Regions from separate parts of the Streptomyces sp. NPDC052012 genome, predicted to be linked through region 2. Evidence: riboswitches for the same ligand, from Rfam matches in the RefSeq annotation. Region 2 holds a riboswitch; each other region holds the start of a gene.

Evidence for each region. A riboswitch is a leader RNA that binds a small molecule or an ion and turns the genes downstream of it on or off. The one in region 2 is predicted to bind cyclic di-AMP.
Region 1: linked by a shared signal. The riboswitch ahead of AB0412_RS29010 (M23 family metallopeptidase) and the one ahead of AB0412_RS31390 (M23 family metallopeptidase) in region 2 are both predicted to bind cyclic di-AMP.
Region 3: linked by a shared signal. The riboswitch ahead of AB0412_RS31295 (NlpC/P60 family protein) and the one ahead of AB0412_RS31390 (M23 family metallopeptidase) in region 2 are both predicted to bind cyclic di-AMP.

What each region holds. Positions count from the first base shown of each region.
Region 1 is NZ_JBFAXA010000024.1:9,042-11,296, reverse strand. It holds gene AB0412_RS29015 (pitrilysin family protein) at 1-789, shown strand, start outside; cyclic di-AMP (ydaO/yuaA leader) riboswitch at 1,003-1,168, shown strand; gene AB0412_RS29010 (M23 family metallopeptidase) at 1,181-1,954, shown strand; gene AB0412_RS29005 (GntR family transcriptional regulator) at 2,169-2,255, shown strand, end outside.
Region 2 is NZ_JBFAXA010000029.1:16,853-19,107, forward strand. It holds gene AB0412_RS31385 (PrsW family intramembrane metalloprotease) at 1-34, shown strand, start outside; gene AB0412_RS31390 (M23 family metallopeptidase) at 155-1,174, opposite strand; cyclic di-AMP (ydaO/yuaA leader) riboswitch at 1,187-1,343, opposite strand; tRNA gene AB0412_RS31395 (tRNA-Met) at 1,640-1,713, opposite strand; gene AB0412_RS31400 (dihydrofolate reductase family protein) at 1,750-2,255, opposite strand, start outside.
Region 3 is NZ_JBFAXA010000028.1:89,012-91,266, reverse strand. It holds gene AB0412_RS31300 (hypothetical protein) at 1-98, shown strand, start outside; gene AB0412_RS31295 (NlpC/P60 family protein) at 157-1,332, opposite strand; cyclic di-AMP (ydaO/yuaA leader) riboswitch at 1,341-1,514, opposite strand; gene pcrA (DNA helicase PcrA) at 1,767-2,255, shown strand, end outside.

The sequences.
Region 1 (2,255 bases), on a different contig from region 2:
GACCGGTACGTCCGCCCGGCCACCGCGACCGCGGTGGTCGTCGGCGACCTCACCGGCATCGACCTGGACGCGCTGCTCGGCGACACGCTCGGCACCTGGACCGGCTCGACGGCCGAGCCGCGGCCCGTCCCGCCGGTGATCGCGGACGACACCGGCCGCGTCGTGATCGTGGACCGTCCGGGCGCCGTCCAGACGCAGCTGCTGATCGGCCGGATCGGCCCGGACCGGCACGACCGCGTGTGGCCCGCGCAGGTGCTCGGCACGTACTGCCTCGGCGGCACCCTCACCTCCCGCCTGGACCGCGTGCTGCGCGAGGAGAAGGGCTACACCTACGGCGTACGGGCGTTCACGCAGGTGCTCAGGTCCGCACCGGACGGCACGGGTGCGGCCATGCTCGCCATCAGCGGCTCCGTGGACACCCCGAACACCGGACCCGCCCTGCAGGACCTGTGGACGGTGCTGCGCACGCTCGCCGCGGAGGGGCTCACCGACGCCGAGCGGGACGTCGCCGTGCAGAATCTGGTCGGCGTGGCGCCGCTCAAGTACGAGACCGCGGCGGCCGTCGCGAGCACCCTGGCCGACCAGGTCGAACAGCACCTGCCCGACGACTACCAGGCCGAGCTGTACCGGCAGTTGGCCGCGACCGGCACGGTGGAGGCCACCGCGGCGGTCGTCAACGCCTTCCCGGTGGACCGCCTGGTGACCGTCCTCGTCGGTGACGCGGCGCAGATCAAGGCCCCGGTGGAGGCCCTCGGCATCGGTGAAGTCACCGTCGTGGCGGCCGAGTAGACGACGGGACCGGACCCGGCTCGGCACACCCGCGTGTGAGGCCCTGGTGACGCGAAAGTCACCAGGGCCTGCTTATGTCCGAATTGGGGCGGAGGTTGCCTGTCTGCCCTGTGGGATGCGCTACAAAAACCGGTATCCGTTTGGGAATTGAAAGACGCCCCGTTTAGCGTCGTCCGGGCTGTTCGTCAGGCAGTGCGCCGCACCCGCGGCACCGGACAGTCATCGCCGAGTCCCCGTACGGCGCGAGCCAGGGGAGCCGGGGACCCATACGCAGTCCCTGGGGTGAATCGGGCGCCCGCGCGCACCGCGAGGGGGTCCGTAGGAGACCTTCCTGCTCCGAACCCGTCAGCTAACCCGGTAGGCGAGAGGGAAGGAAAGGACCAGCCTGTACATGGCGTTCACCCGCGCCACGGGGAAGCACCGTCGTCCCAGCCGGATCCAGCGCGGCACCGCGCGTGCGGCGGGCGTAGCGGCCCTCACCACCACCGGCGTCGTCGGCTCTCTCGCCGCCCCCGCGCTCGCCGCCGAGCCCGCCGCCGCACAGACCGGCCTCACCCCCGTCATCACCATGGGCGACGCGGTCGCCGACCGGATCGACGCCCAGGCGGCCGCCCAGCACGAGGCCGCGCGTGAGGCCGCGGAGGCGGCCGCGCGGAAGGCCGCCGAGGAGGCGGCCCGCGAGAAGGCGGCCGAGGAGGCCGCGAAGGCCCGCGCCGAGAAGGAGCGCGCCGCGCGTGAGGCCGAGCGCAAGCGCCTGAACACCTTCGTCTCCCCGATACCCGGCTCCTACGTCTCGACCGGCTACAAGGCCGGCGGCGCCGTCTGGTCGTCCGGCAGCCACACCGGTGTCGACTTCCACGCCGCGAGCGGCACGCCCGTCCAGTCGGTCGGCACGGGCACCGTCGTGGAGGCCGGCTGGGGCGGGGCGTACGGCAACCAGGTCGTCATCAAGATGAACGACGGCACCTACACCCAGTACGGCCACCTGTCCTCCATCGGCGTCTCGGTCGGCCAGCAGGTCACCCCGGGCCAGCAGATCGGCCACTCCGGCGCCACCGGCAACGTCACCGGCGCGCATCTGCACTTCGAGGCCCGGACGAGCGCCGAGTACGGCTCCGACATCGACCCCGTCGCCTACCTCCGCGCGCACGGCGTGAACCTCTGAGGCGCGCAACGGCGTGATCCTCTGAGGACGCGCCGACCTCCCCCCCGTGGCCCCGGCTCCCCGAGCCGGGGCTTTCGGCGTCCGAAGGGGCCGGTTGTCCAAAAAACAAGTATGGATTCCGGCCCGCCGTCGGAAATTCCTCCGGATTGCAATAGAGTCACGGAACAACACGTCCATCGTCGACGTTTCACGGGGATTAAGCCGGAGGTCGGTCATGCGTATTCCCGCGCACTCGGTGTGCACGGCGATCCGGGACGACATCGTCGCCGGTGTCTACGAGCGCGGCAGCCGGCTCACCGAG
Region 2 (2,255 bases):
CTATGGCTATGGCACCAATCCGTACCGCATGTGACCGAAGGCAGAACGCCGAACGCAGAACGCAGAACGCCGACCGGCAGCCCTGACGTCGGGGGGGGGCGTCGTCGGGACTGCCGGGGTTCGGGTGGCGGTGCGCTTCAGGCGGCCGTGCGGCTCAGGGGGTGAGGCCCTTGCTGCGCAGCCAGGCCAGCGGGTCGATGCCCGAGGAGGAGCCGTCGGGGTGGACCTCCAGGTGGAGGTGGGCGCCGGTGGAGTTGCCGGTGGAGCCGACGCGGCCGATCACATCACCGGTGTTGACCTTCTGGCCGACGCTGACGCTGATCGAGGACTGGTGGGCGTACCAGATCTCGGTGCCGTCCTCGAGGGTGAGCACCGTCTTGTAGCCGTAGGAGCCGTCCCAGCCTGCGGAGGTGATCGTGCCGGTGTGGACGGCCTTGATCAGCGTGCCCGTGGGGGCGGCGAAGTCGAGGCCGGTGTGCTGACCGGAGGACCAGTAGGCGCCGGCCTGACCGAAGGTCGAGGTGATGGTGTACGAGGAGGTCGGCAGCGCGTACTGCTTGGCCAGCTCGGCGAGACGCTCGGCCTCGGCCTTCTTCCTGGCCTCCTCCTCCGCCTTCTTCTTGGCGGCCTCGGCCTTCTCCTTGGCCTCCCGCTCCGCCTTGGCGGCGGCCTCGGCGGCCTCCTTCTCGGCGGCGGCGACGGCCTCGGCCGCGGCCTTGCTCGCGGCCTGGTCCTGCTGCTGCTCGACCTGCGCCATGATCCGGGCGCGCAGGGCCTCACCGGCGTCGGCGGCGCCCTGCTCGGTGTCGGCGCTCGTGACGCCGACGTTGCTGAGCGGGGTGGCGGAACCCTTCGGGGTTTCCTCGTCGGAGATGAGGGAACCCACGTTGGGGAGGTCGGGCATGGAGATGGAGACCGGCGGCTTGCCGGTCTGGGCGCTGGCCATACCGCCGGCGCCGACGGCGGCTATGACACCGACGCCGAGAACGGTGGAGCTGCGGGCGAGTCCCCCGCCGCGCTGCTTGGTGACGCGATGCCGGCCGCGGACCGGGCGGATGGACTCCTCGGTGGGGTTCCACTCCTCGAAGGGGCCCTCGTCGGTGCGGGTGCCGCCGTAGGCGAACGTGTCGCTCGGGGTGAACGGGGCCTCGGGGGCAGGCCGGTTGGACGCCACGTGGGCGTACTCCTTTCCTTCCGTCTCCGCCTACCGGGTTAGCTGACGGGTTCGGAGCAGGAAGGTCTCCTACGCGCGTATACGAGCCGTGTCTCCACGGCGGCATACGCCCGATTCACCCCAAGTGATGGTTCCCCGGTTCCCTTACGGGATTCGGCGCGTGCGCACGGAGCCGACTTCTGTGACGGCTGGGACGACCGCGCTGCGTTATCGAACGTTAATAGACGCGGGGCTCGGATTCCAAGCCGTTCCTCTTGATCGTTAACGATTTTCGCGCGGACTTAAGTGTCATCGGCGGTCGAAAACGGGCGAGTTGACCTCGCATCATGGAGGCCGATGTTTCTGATGGTGTGTCAGTTGTTATGCGCTGCGAGGCGGAGTGATTACGCGGGGTGACAGGCAGGGGGAGAACACGGAAAAACACCGAGGGCCGGAATCTCATGGATTCCGGCCCTCGGCCTTCAGTAGCGGGGACAGGATTTGAACCTGCGACCTCTGGGTTATGAGCCCAGCGAGCTACCGAGCTGCTCCACCCCGCGTCGGTAAACACCAGTGTACGCCATCCGCGCGGCAGGTCAGAACAGGTGGCTGTTCGGGGCCTTCGCGCGGTCCTCGTGCTCGGGCAGGACGAGCACCGTGGCGCCGCCGTCGCTGAGTACGGCGCTGCCGTCGGCGCCCGGCACGAACGTGTCCGGCTCGCGCCAGGCCGTGACCACCCGGCGGACCCCGGCGTCCAGGATCAGCCGGGCGCAGGGCGCGGGCCGGGACGCCCGGCGGGCGCAGGGTTCCAGGCTGGAGTAGACGGTCGCGGTCGCCAGCCGGGGATCCGTGGGGTCGACCTTGGCCAGCGCGGCCTCCTCCGCGTGCACCACGGGGTCGGTGCCCTCCCGGGACCAGCCGCGGGCCAGCTCCGTACCGTCGGCCGCGACGATCACCGCGCCCACGCTGAACGCCGTCTGTGAGGGCGGGCACTGTGCCGCCAGCTCGCAGGCGAGGGACAGCCAGTGGTGGTCGGCGGCGGTGGGCAGCTCGCCGGTGCCGGGTGCGGTGGGCTCGTAGCGCATGAGGACGACGTCGCCGA
Region 3 (2,255 bases), on a different contig from region 2:
ACGTGAAGCGGGACGAGGAGAAGGTGGACAAGGGACTGTTCGGCCTGGTCGGCCTGCTGACCACGGCGAACGTCTTCATCGCGGTGCTGTGGACCTGACCTGGTCCGCAGCCTCGGGACCCGGGCGGCGGACGGGAGAGGCCCCGCCCCGGCCGCGTCAGGCAGGGCGTACCACGCTGTGGATCGAGGACGCGCCGTCGTAGTAGATCGACTCCTCGCGCACGTACGTGCCCGGCTTCGGGGCGTGGATCATCATGCCGTTGCCGATGTAGATGCCCACGTGGGTGATGTCGTCGTAGAAGAAGACGAGGTCACCGGGCTGCGCCTGGGACACCGGGACCGTCGTGCCGGCGTCGACCTGGTCGTAGGTGGTGCGCGGGATGGTCACCCCGGCGGCCTTCCAGGCGGCCTGGGTCAGACCTGAGCAGTCGTAGGAGCCGGGGCCGGTGGCGCCCCAGACGTACGGCTTGCCGATCTGCGCGCGGGCGAAGGCGAGGGCCTTCTCGGCCTTGACGGAGTACGACGAGTCCGCCGCGGGCGGCGTGGTGGTGCCGGCGGAACCGGACGAGCCGCCGCTCTCCTGCTGAGACGCCTCCTGCTGGGCCGCCTCCTGCTGGGCCTCGCGCTGCTCCTCCTGCTGCCGGGCGAGCTCGGCGGCCTTGCGGGCGGCCTCCTCCTGCTTCTTCTTCTCGATCGCCGCGAGCCGCGCCTTCTCCTCGGCGGTCAGCTTCGACATCAGCTCACGCGCGTCGGCGAGCTTCTTCTGGACCGTGGCCTTGGCGGTCCTCAGGTCGCTCTGCGACTCGGTGAGCGTCTCGAGGCTCTCGGTGGCCTCCTTGCGCTTCTTCATCGTCTCGGACTGCTGCGTGACGTAGTCGTCGACCGCTTCCTTCTGGCGGCCGGTCATCCGGCTCATCAGATGGTTCTGGTCGAAGACGTCCTGCGGCGAGTCCGCGAGCAGGAAGGTCGCGGTGTTCGACACACCGGCGCCGGTGCGGTACTGGGCGGCGGCGTAGGAACCCAGCTCCTCCCGCGCCTCGTTGAGCTTCTGGGTGCGCTGGGCGACGTCGTCGAGGAGGGTGTCGACGCGCTTGCGCTGCTTCGCGGTCTTCTCCTTGGCCGCGTTGTACTTCTCGGTCGCCGACTCCGCCTGCCGGTACAGGTCGTCGACCTTCTTCTCGACCTCTTCGAGGCTCGGCTTGTCGTCCGAGGGGGCGGCGTCCGCCGTCTGGGACAGCAGGGCCACGGAGGTCAGGGCCGCCGTGGCGAGGGCGGGGGTGCGTATGCCTGCCACGCGCGTGCCGGGGGTGCGTGACTTGCGGTGCGACGCCAAGGGAGGCGACTCCTTCCGTGTTCCGCCTACCGGGTTAGCTGTCGGGTTCGGGCGGTTGGTGCTTCGGAAGGGTTGCCCTACGGCCGCTCCGCGCGGGAGTGAGCCGATTCACCCCAGGTCTCGGTCGGGTCCCCGGCTCCGGCTGCCGCGGGCGGCAGTGACGGACTCGGCGGAGGCCGTGCGGCCCGGCGAGGTTCGCCGGTGGGGGTCGTACGGCCCGCCCGCACCGTAGCCAACTGGTGTGGCCCCTGTGAAGGTTGGTGGGTGATATGCCCGATACATTTTCGTGACCTGATGACGCGGGTCACACAGGGTGCATGTGTGCTGCACGGGTCGTGCCGGAAGGCGAGGCGTGCGCGGGAGGGTCGCCGAATCCGGGGATGTTCCCAGGGCGGCCCCGGGCTGTCGGTGGTGCGCCCTAGACTCGGAGAGCGATGAGCAGCCTCTTTGACGACAGCTTCCTGGCGAACCTCCAGGCCCAGCGGGGCCCCGCGGACGAGCCGCCGCCACCACCCGAGGACGATCACGTACCGGAGCCGATCCCGGACGATCTGTTCGGCGGGAAGTTCGACCTGCCGCCGGAGCGGGAGGCGTACTACCGCGACGGCGCCCCGCGCCCGGTGACGGACTCCGCTGCCCTCCTGGACGGGCTGAACGACAACCAGCGCGCCGCCGTCGTGCACTCCGGCTCCCCGCTGCTCATCGTGGCCGGTGCCGGCTCCGGCAAGACCCGGGTGCTCACCCACCGCATCGCCTATCTGCTCGCGGAGCGGGACGTCCACCCGGGACAGATCCTCGCGATCACCTTCACCAACAAGGCCGCCGGCGAGATGAAGGAGCGCGTCGAGCAGCTCGTCGGCCCGCGCGCCCACGCGATGTGGGTGATGACCTTCCACAGCGCGTGCGTGCGCATCCTGCGCCGG